Regions from separate parts of the Rhodococcus sp. RS1C4 genome, predicted to be linked through region 2. Evidence: riboswitches for the same ligand, from Rfam matches in the RefSeq annotation. Region 2 holds a riboswitch; the other holds the start of a gene.
What was found. A riboswitch is a leader RNA that binds a small molecule or an ion and turns the genes downstream of it on or off. The one in region 2 is predicted to bind thiamine pyrophosphate.
Positions count from the first base shown of each region.

Region 1: another riboswitch for thiamine pyrophosphate. It lies ahead of CH289_RS07545 (3-oxoacyl-ACP reductase); the one in region 2 lies ahead of CH289_RS16555 (TenA family protein).

Region 1 is NZ_NOXZ01000017.1:183,097-186,820, reverse strand. It holds gene CH289_RS07555 (alpha-hydroxy-acid oxidizing protein) at 1-266, shown strand, start outside; gene CH289_RS07550 (alpha-amylase family glycosyl hydrolase) at 263-1,546, shown strand; TPP riboswitch at 1,643-1,738, shown strand; gene CH289_RS07545 (3-oxoacyl-ACP reductase) at 1,802-2,557, shown strand; gene CH289_RS07540 (LLM class flavin-dependent oxidoreductase) at 2,557-3,724, shown strand, end outside.
Region 2 is NZ_NOXZ01000032.1:5,761-9,484, forward strand. It holds gene CH289_RS16550 (ABC transporter substrate-binding protein) at 1-464, opposite strand, end outside; gene CH289_RS16555 (TenA family protein) at 461-1,189, opposite strand; TPP riboswitch at 1,183-1,282, opposite strand; partial or broken gene CH289_RS16560 (sugar porter family MFS transporter) at 1,315-2,757, opposite strand; gene CH289_RS16565 (hypothetical protein) at 2,831-3,478, opposite strand; gene CH289_RS16570 (carboxylesterase/lipase family protein) at 3,575-3,724, shown strand, end outside.

The DNA.
Region 1 (3,724 bases), on a different contig from region 2:
CTGCGATCGTCGACGCCGTCGGTGACCAGGTGACGGTCTTGTTCGACTCCGGTGTGCGCACGGGTGCGGACATGGCCAAGGCGCTTGCGCTCGGAGCGGACGCGGTACTGCTCGGCCGGCCGTTCCTGTACGGCCTTGCGCTCGGCGGGCAGGAGGGCGTGGAGCACGTACTACGCTGCATCCTCGCCGAATTCGATCTGGTCACCAGCTTGTCCGGGCACACCGGTGCCGGCGAACTCGGCCGCGAATCCGTGGTGCGCGCATGAGTCCGTCCTGGGTCGAGCACGCAATCTGGTGGCATGTCTATCCTCTCGGATTCGCCGGTGCGCCGGTGCGAGAGTGGGACGGAACCTCCTTGGCCGAGGAGCATCGGTTGCTCAAGGTGGTCGAATGGCTCGACTACGCACTGGAACTCGGGGCGTCCGGTGTCGCACTCGGTCCCATCTTCGCCTCGGAAGGCCACGGGTACGAGACCGTCGACCACCTGCGCGTCGATGAGCGGCTCGGTACCGACGAGGACTTCGACACTCTGATCGACCGAGCGCACGGCCGTGGAATCAGGGTCATGCTCGACGGTGTCTTCAATCATGTGGGGCAGAGCTTTCCACGGTTCCAGAGCGCTCTTGCCGGGGACTCCGACGCGGCATCCTGGTTTCATCTCGACGCCTCCGGGCGTCACCGCAACTTCGAAGGTCACGACGAACTCGTCGCGCTCGACCACAGCAGCGCGGCAGTGCAGGACTACGTCGTCGACGTCATGCAACACTGGCTCGGCCGCGGCGCCGACGGATGGCGTCTGGATGCGGCATATGCTGTGCCGCCGGAGTTCTGGGCGACCGTACTACCGCGGGTCCGCGAACGGTTCCCCGACGCGTATTTCCTCGGCGAGGTCATCCACGGTGACTACGCACAGATCGTGCAGCGGAGCTCGCTGGACTCGGTGACCCAGTACGAGCTGTGGAAGGCGACGTGGAGTGCAATCGCGGAGCAGAACTTCTTCGAGCTCTCGCACGCCCTCGGTCGCCACAACGAGTGGCTCGACACCTTCGTGCCCGCCACGTTCGTGGGCAACCACGATGTCAATCGCATCGCCAGCACCATCTCCGACGAACGGCATCTCCCCCACGCGCTCGTCACGCTGTTCACCACTGGTGGAACACCGATGATCTATTACGGCGACGAGCAGGGATTCCGCGGCGTCAAGGAGGAGCGCGTCGGCGGCGACGACGACGTCCGGCCCGAGTTCCCCATGACCCGTGAGCAACTCGATTCGGCGGGATGGTCGACGTTCCACCTGCACCAGGAACTGATCGGACTACGTCGACGCGCTCCGTGGCTGCACACTGCGAAAACCGAGACCGTCGAGCTGGCCAACACCGCGATGCTCTATCGGGTCCACAGTGGCGACAACGCACTGCACGTCGCGCTCAATCTCGGCGACGACACCGTCGACTACCGCATCTCCGGTGAAGTCCTGGCAGGTGTTGCCTCCGTGGACCGGGGACGGACGACGGTGCCGGCACACGGATGGGCGGTCATCGGCTAGCCCGACCGTAGGGCGATCTATCACTCTCTACAAATTTCGATAGATCGCCGTAGACGGAGTGATAGACGGTAGCGCCCCGCGAAGGGACTACAGTGTGCAGTCGACACGGGGTGCCGCACCGACGCGGCTGAGAACACACCCGTCGAACCTGATCTGGTCAACACCAGCGTAGGGATGTCAGCGCGGATCGAAAGTTTTATCTGGGTGTCCGTGCATCCTCACGTTCGTGGTGTCCGCCGAGCGAGAGGCACACGCATGAACTTCGATCGTCAGACCGTCGTCGTCACCGGAGCCGGACGGGGCCTGGGAACCGCAGTGGCCCGCGCGTTCGCTGCGCAGGGAGCACGCGTCGTCGTCAACTATCGACGTAGCCGCGAGGCTGCGGAGGCACTGGCGTCGGAGATCGGTGGTGTGGCCGTCGCTGCCGACGTCACCGATCCCGCCCAGGTCGACGCCCTGTTCACCGCAGCCGAGCAGCATTTCGGCACGTCGGTGACCACCGTCGTCAACAATGCTCTCGCCGATTTCTCGTTCGACGGTGACGCGCGCAGCAAGGCGGACACCATCTCCTGGGACCAGTTCGACGCCCAGTTCCAAGGCGCAGTGCGCGGCGCACTCAACACGACTCAGCGCGCGGTGCCGGGTATGCGGGCCGCCGGATCGGGCCGGATCGTCAACGTCGGCACCAACCTGTTTCAGAACCCGGTGGTGCCGTATCACGACTACACGGCATCGAAGGCCGCGCTTCTGTCCCTGACCAGGACGCTTGCGGCCGACCTCGGCGGCGACGGCATCACCGTCAACATGGTGTCCGGCGGCCTGTTGCGCACCACCGACGCGAGCGCCGCGACGCCGGAGGAGGTCTTCGATTTCATCGCCGCCTCCACTCCACTGAAGCGTGTGGTGACGCCCGAGGAGTTCGCCGATGCGTTGCTGTTCTTCGCATCGCCGTGGTCCCGTTCGGTGACCGGCCAGAATCTCGTCGTGGACGGTGGATTGGTCAAGGACTGATGATGCATCTGAACGCCTTCCTGTACAACTGCGGTCACCACAGCGCCGCCTGGCGACATCCGCGTTCGCGCGTCGAGGATCTGGGCGACATCGGGTACTACGAGAAGCTCGCACAAACGGCGGAGCGCGGCAAGCTCGATGCGGTGTTCTTCGCCGACGGCCACTCGGTGCGTGACCCGGCAGGAGCGGGAACATGGTTTCTGGAACCGATCACCGCGATGACGGCGATGGCGCGGGCGACGACGCACATCGGTCTGGTGACCACGGTGTCCACCACGTTCTACACGCCGTTCCACGCCGCGCGCCTGCTCGCCTCCCTCGACCACATCAGCGGCGGACGTGCCGGATGGAACGTCGTCACCTCGATGTTCGACGCCGAGGCACGCAATCACGGCTTCGACGAGATCCCGCCTCGCGGTGAGCGATACGCGCGTGCCGAGGAGTTCGTCGACGTCGCCCTCGCTCTGTGGGACACGTGGGACGCCGACGCGCTCGTGCTCGACCGTGACGGCGTGTACGCCGATCCGGACAAGGTGAACCGGATCGACCACTCGGGCAAACATTTCCGGGTCGACGGTCCACTGACGGTCCCTCGTTCGCCGCAAGGCCGGCCGGTGCTGTTCCAGGCGGGCGCGTCGGGGCAGGGCCGGGATCTGGCCGCCCGCTACGCCGAGGCGATCTATGCAGTTGCCTACGATATCGACTCCGGCGCAGCGTATTACGCAGATGTGAAGGCGCGGGTCCGCAGCGCTGGACGGGAACCGGCGTCCGTCGGCATCATGCCCGGCCTCGTGACCTACGTCGGATCGACCACAGCCGAGGCGAGAGCGAAGAAGGACGAGCTCGACGCCTTGTTGCCGGTGGAGCAGTCGTTGAAACAACTGAGCACGTTCGTCGAACAAGACTGCAGTGCGTGGGAACTCGATGCTCCTGTCCCTTCACTGCCTCCCATCGAGGAATTCACCGGGCCCCACGGACGGTACGAGACCATCCTTCGGATCATCGCGAAGGACTCCCCGACCGTCGGTGAGCTGCTCGGCACGCTCGCCGCAGGCGGCGGCCACGCGACGATGATCGGCACTCCCGAGTCCATCGCCGACGAGATCGAGGCCTGGATCGACGGCGGTGCAGCGGACGGCTTCAACCTGATGCCCCCGCTGTATCCGG
Region 2 (3,724 bases):
CTACCACCGTCGTTCTGGATAACCTGTCGTAGGCCTGCCTGCTCACCGGTGTCGCCGAAGCCGGCGTACACCTTGCCGTCCAATGCCTTGGGGCTCGGAATGTCGTCGCGGTCTGCGCGGACACCGATTGCCGTCGCCCAGTGTTGCAGGGGGGCGAGCACCGAAACGATCTGCGCACCGGCGGCTTTCGCGAAGACGGTGGAGCTCTGCGTGCTGATCCCGAACTCCGCGTTACCGGAATCGACGAGGGTGTCCGACGAAGTGTTGTTGTACGGCAACACCTCTACGTCCAGCCCGGCGTCCGCGAAGTAGCCCTCCTGGAGGGCGACGTACAAGCCGGTGTGATTGGTGTTGGGTGTCCAGTCGAGCGCGAATCTGATGGTGTCCGAATCGTTCGTTTGCGCGCACGAGGTCAAGCCCGCCACGGAGATCGCGGCGCACGCAAGGGCGAGGAGACGTTTCATCGTGCCACCGGCCACGGCGTCGGGTGAAGTGCGGTGTCCCAGAACATCAGTTCGTACCGGGTGGCGACGCGAAACGCCTGCGTCATGGCGTGGCGCTGCACGTCCGTCGCCGCAGCAGCCGCGTCGTCGACGAGGGCGCGGGCGCCGTCGACGAGCGTGCGGAACTCGTCGGAATCGTACGTGGACACCCACCGTGCATAGGGGTGTTCGGGGTCGCGCTGCAGGACTTCCCGTGCCGCGAGCGACAAGCGAACTGCCACGTCGGCATAGATCCAGTAGCACGGAAGTACGGCCGCGGCCGCGACTACGTAGGGCTCGGTCGCGGCGGTGGCGACGAGGTACGAGACGTAGCCGAGGCACGCCGGTGAATGTTCGATCTCGGCACCGGGGCTCGGTAGCGCGTCGCTGGACAGCAGCGACGCATGAAGTGACGCTTCGGCGACGGCACCTGCCGCAGACGATGCCCAGAACGCCGCGGTCTGCGTGTCCGGCGCTCTCGACGCCAGGATGGACAGGGCTTTGGCGTATCCGGCCAGGTAGAGCTCGTCCTGGGCGATGTACGTGCGGAACGCGTCCAGCGGAAGCGTGCCGTCACCGAGGAGCTCGAGGAACTCGAGATCGTCGATCGCGGCGCGCAGATCCGCCGTCGCGTCCCACAGGTGATCCGTGTAGCGACCGGAATCGCCGGGTTTTTCCGAGTGCACCGAGTGCACAGGCGTTGTCATCGCCTTGACATCCCTTCGTCAGCATTACCTGCATCAGGTTCGACGGGTGTGATCTCAGCATCCGCATGTACGGACGCACCCCGTGTCAGAACATCGCCGACCCTAGCACTCTCGTCGGCGATCCGTTACTGCATGTCCTCGAGCTCCTTGCCGTTGGTCTCGGGAATCTTCGATTTGACGAAGAAGAACGAGACTGCCGCCATGACGGCGAAGAATCCGTAGATCGCCCACAGGCCGATCGCTTGGGTGAGCGGCGGGAAGGCAAGTGTGACAGCGAAATTGGCCAGCCAGTTCGCGGCGGTTCCGATTCCGAGGGCGACGGCGCGCATACGGTTGGGGAACATCTCGCCGAGAAGAACCCACATGATGGGTCCCCACGTCGCCGCGAAGAAGATCACGAACAGGTTCGCTCCGACCAACGCGACGGCACCCCACGGGCTCGGGAGGGACACGTCGTCGCCACTGCCGATCTGTTGGGAGAACGAGATCGCTGCCATCAGCAGACCGACGAACATGCCGACGGAACCACCCAGGAGCAGTTTGCGTCGGCCGATTCGGTCGACGAACAGAATGGCCACGAAGGTCATCGTGACGTTGATGATCGAGGTGATGACCGACGTCGTGAACGACTGGTCCTCGGTGAAGCCGACGGACTTCCACAGCGTCGTCGAGTAGTAGAAGATCGCGTTGATGCCGACGAACTGTTGCAGGACGGCCATGACGATGCCGACCCACACGATCGGCTGGAGCCCGAACTTAGGGCCGCGGATGTCGGCGAACGAGGCCTTCTCCTCCTTGCGGAGAGTGAGGCGGATTTCGTGGACTCGCTCGTCGGGATGCAGTTCACCGGTGATGTTGGCGAGGATGTCGGCAGCTTCCTGGTCGAGGTGCTTGCCGACGAGGTAGCGAGGTGACTCGGGGATGGTGACTGCGAGCAGGCCGTAGATCAGGGCCGGTACGACGCCGACGAGGAACATCCAGCGCCAGGCTTCCTGACCGAGCCAGAGGTCGTTGGACGCACCGTCCGCGGCGCCCTGCAGCAGGGCGTCGGAGAGAAGGGCGGCGAAAATCCCGAGGGTGATGGCGAGTTGCTGCAGTGACGCCAGACTTCCGCGCCATTTCGCGGGAGCGATCTCGGCGATGTAGGCGGGCGCGATGACGGAGGCGATACCGATACCGAGGCCGCCGAGGATGCGCCACAGGATCAGGTCGGGGACGCTGAAGGCGAGGCCCGATCCCAGCGAGGAGATGGTGAACAGGGCCGAGCCCAGCACCATCACTTTCTTGCGGCCCCATCGATCGGCGAGCGAGCCCGCGAACCAGGCGCCGACGGCGCACCCGATCAGCGCGATGGCGACGACGAAGCCGGTGGTGAACGAGCCAAGTGAGAAACGGCCTTCGATGGCGTCGACGGCCCCGTTGATCACGGAGCTGTCGAAACCGAACAGGAAGCCGCCGACCGCGGCGGCGACGCTGACGCCTATGACTTTGGCGTTGCGTCGAGTCGGCGTGGTGGACATCGGGAAAACTCCTTCCCGGTCGGAGAGCTCAGTGCTCTCGGCCGCGACAGATGATCGTGCGGCGGTCTCGCCGTACGGCTGTCAGCTTATGCCCGGTCGTTCGCACTGCGAAACACACCGGTCACTTCAACTCGAACGCCGTGTCGGACACGGTGAAACCATGCCCTACCTGGTCGGTGCAGGAGACCCCGGCGAGCTCGTCGACCCTGCACGTGATGCCGTTCGACGTACCCGACCCGGGTATCGAGAGCGTTTCACTGTAGGGGAGCGGAGTGGCGATGGCGTCGAACCGATGGAACCGAGGGTCACCGGAGCTCAGGAATCGCGCCGCGGTGCCGGCCGTCAGCTCGATCGTGTTGGGAGCCACTCGAGAATCCGGAGCGCCGCTGCCCTCGACCCGGGGAGCAGTGGGCGGGAACTCGCCGTGACAGCCGGCGACCGACGCATCGGTGATGAACACGGCGCATTCGAATTTCCCGGTAGGGGAGGTGAAGTAGTAGAAACCGCTGAGCCCCTCGTAACGAGCGGGGTCGGCGACTGCGGGCGTGGTGGTCGAGTTCGTCGTCGGCAGAGTGGTCGACCGCAGAGTGGTCGTCTGCGCGGGAGTTGTCGTGGCCGGGGGTGTGGTCGTCCGGATCACCGACGGCGGATCGGTGTCCACCGTCGCGAGCGGCGCCGTTGCGTTCCCCGACGACTGCGTGCTGCACCCGGACAGGAGGACGGCGGCAAGCCCGCACGCTGCACCAGCGTAGATCCGAACCCGCGTCATACGGCTCAGCATAAAGAACGTCGCGGACATGAACGACGATCCGCGCCGACGGGGAGTTGGTACGTTGGCGAACGCCGGTAGATCGTAGGAGGGGCCATGAGCGAGACGACATGCCAGGTGCGCACGCCCGACGGTGATGTGATCGGCCATCAGGACGGGTCGGTCCACGCGTGGAAGGGCATTCCCTACGCGGCGCCGACGGACGGTGAACATCGATTTCGATCCCCTCGCCCCGTCGAACCGTGG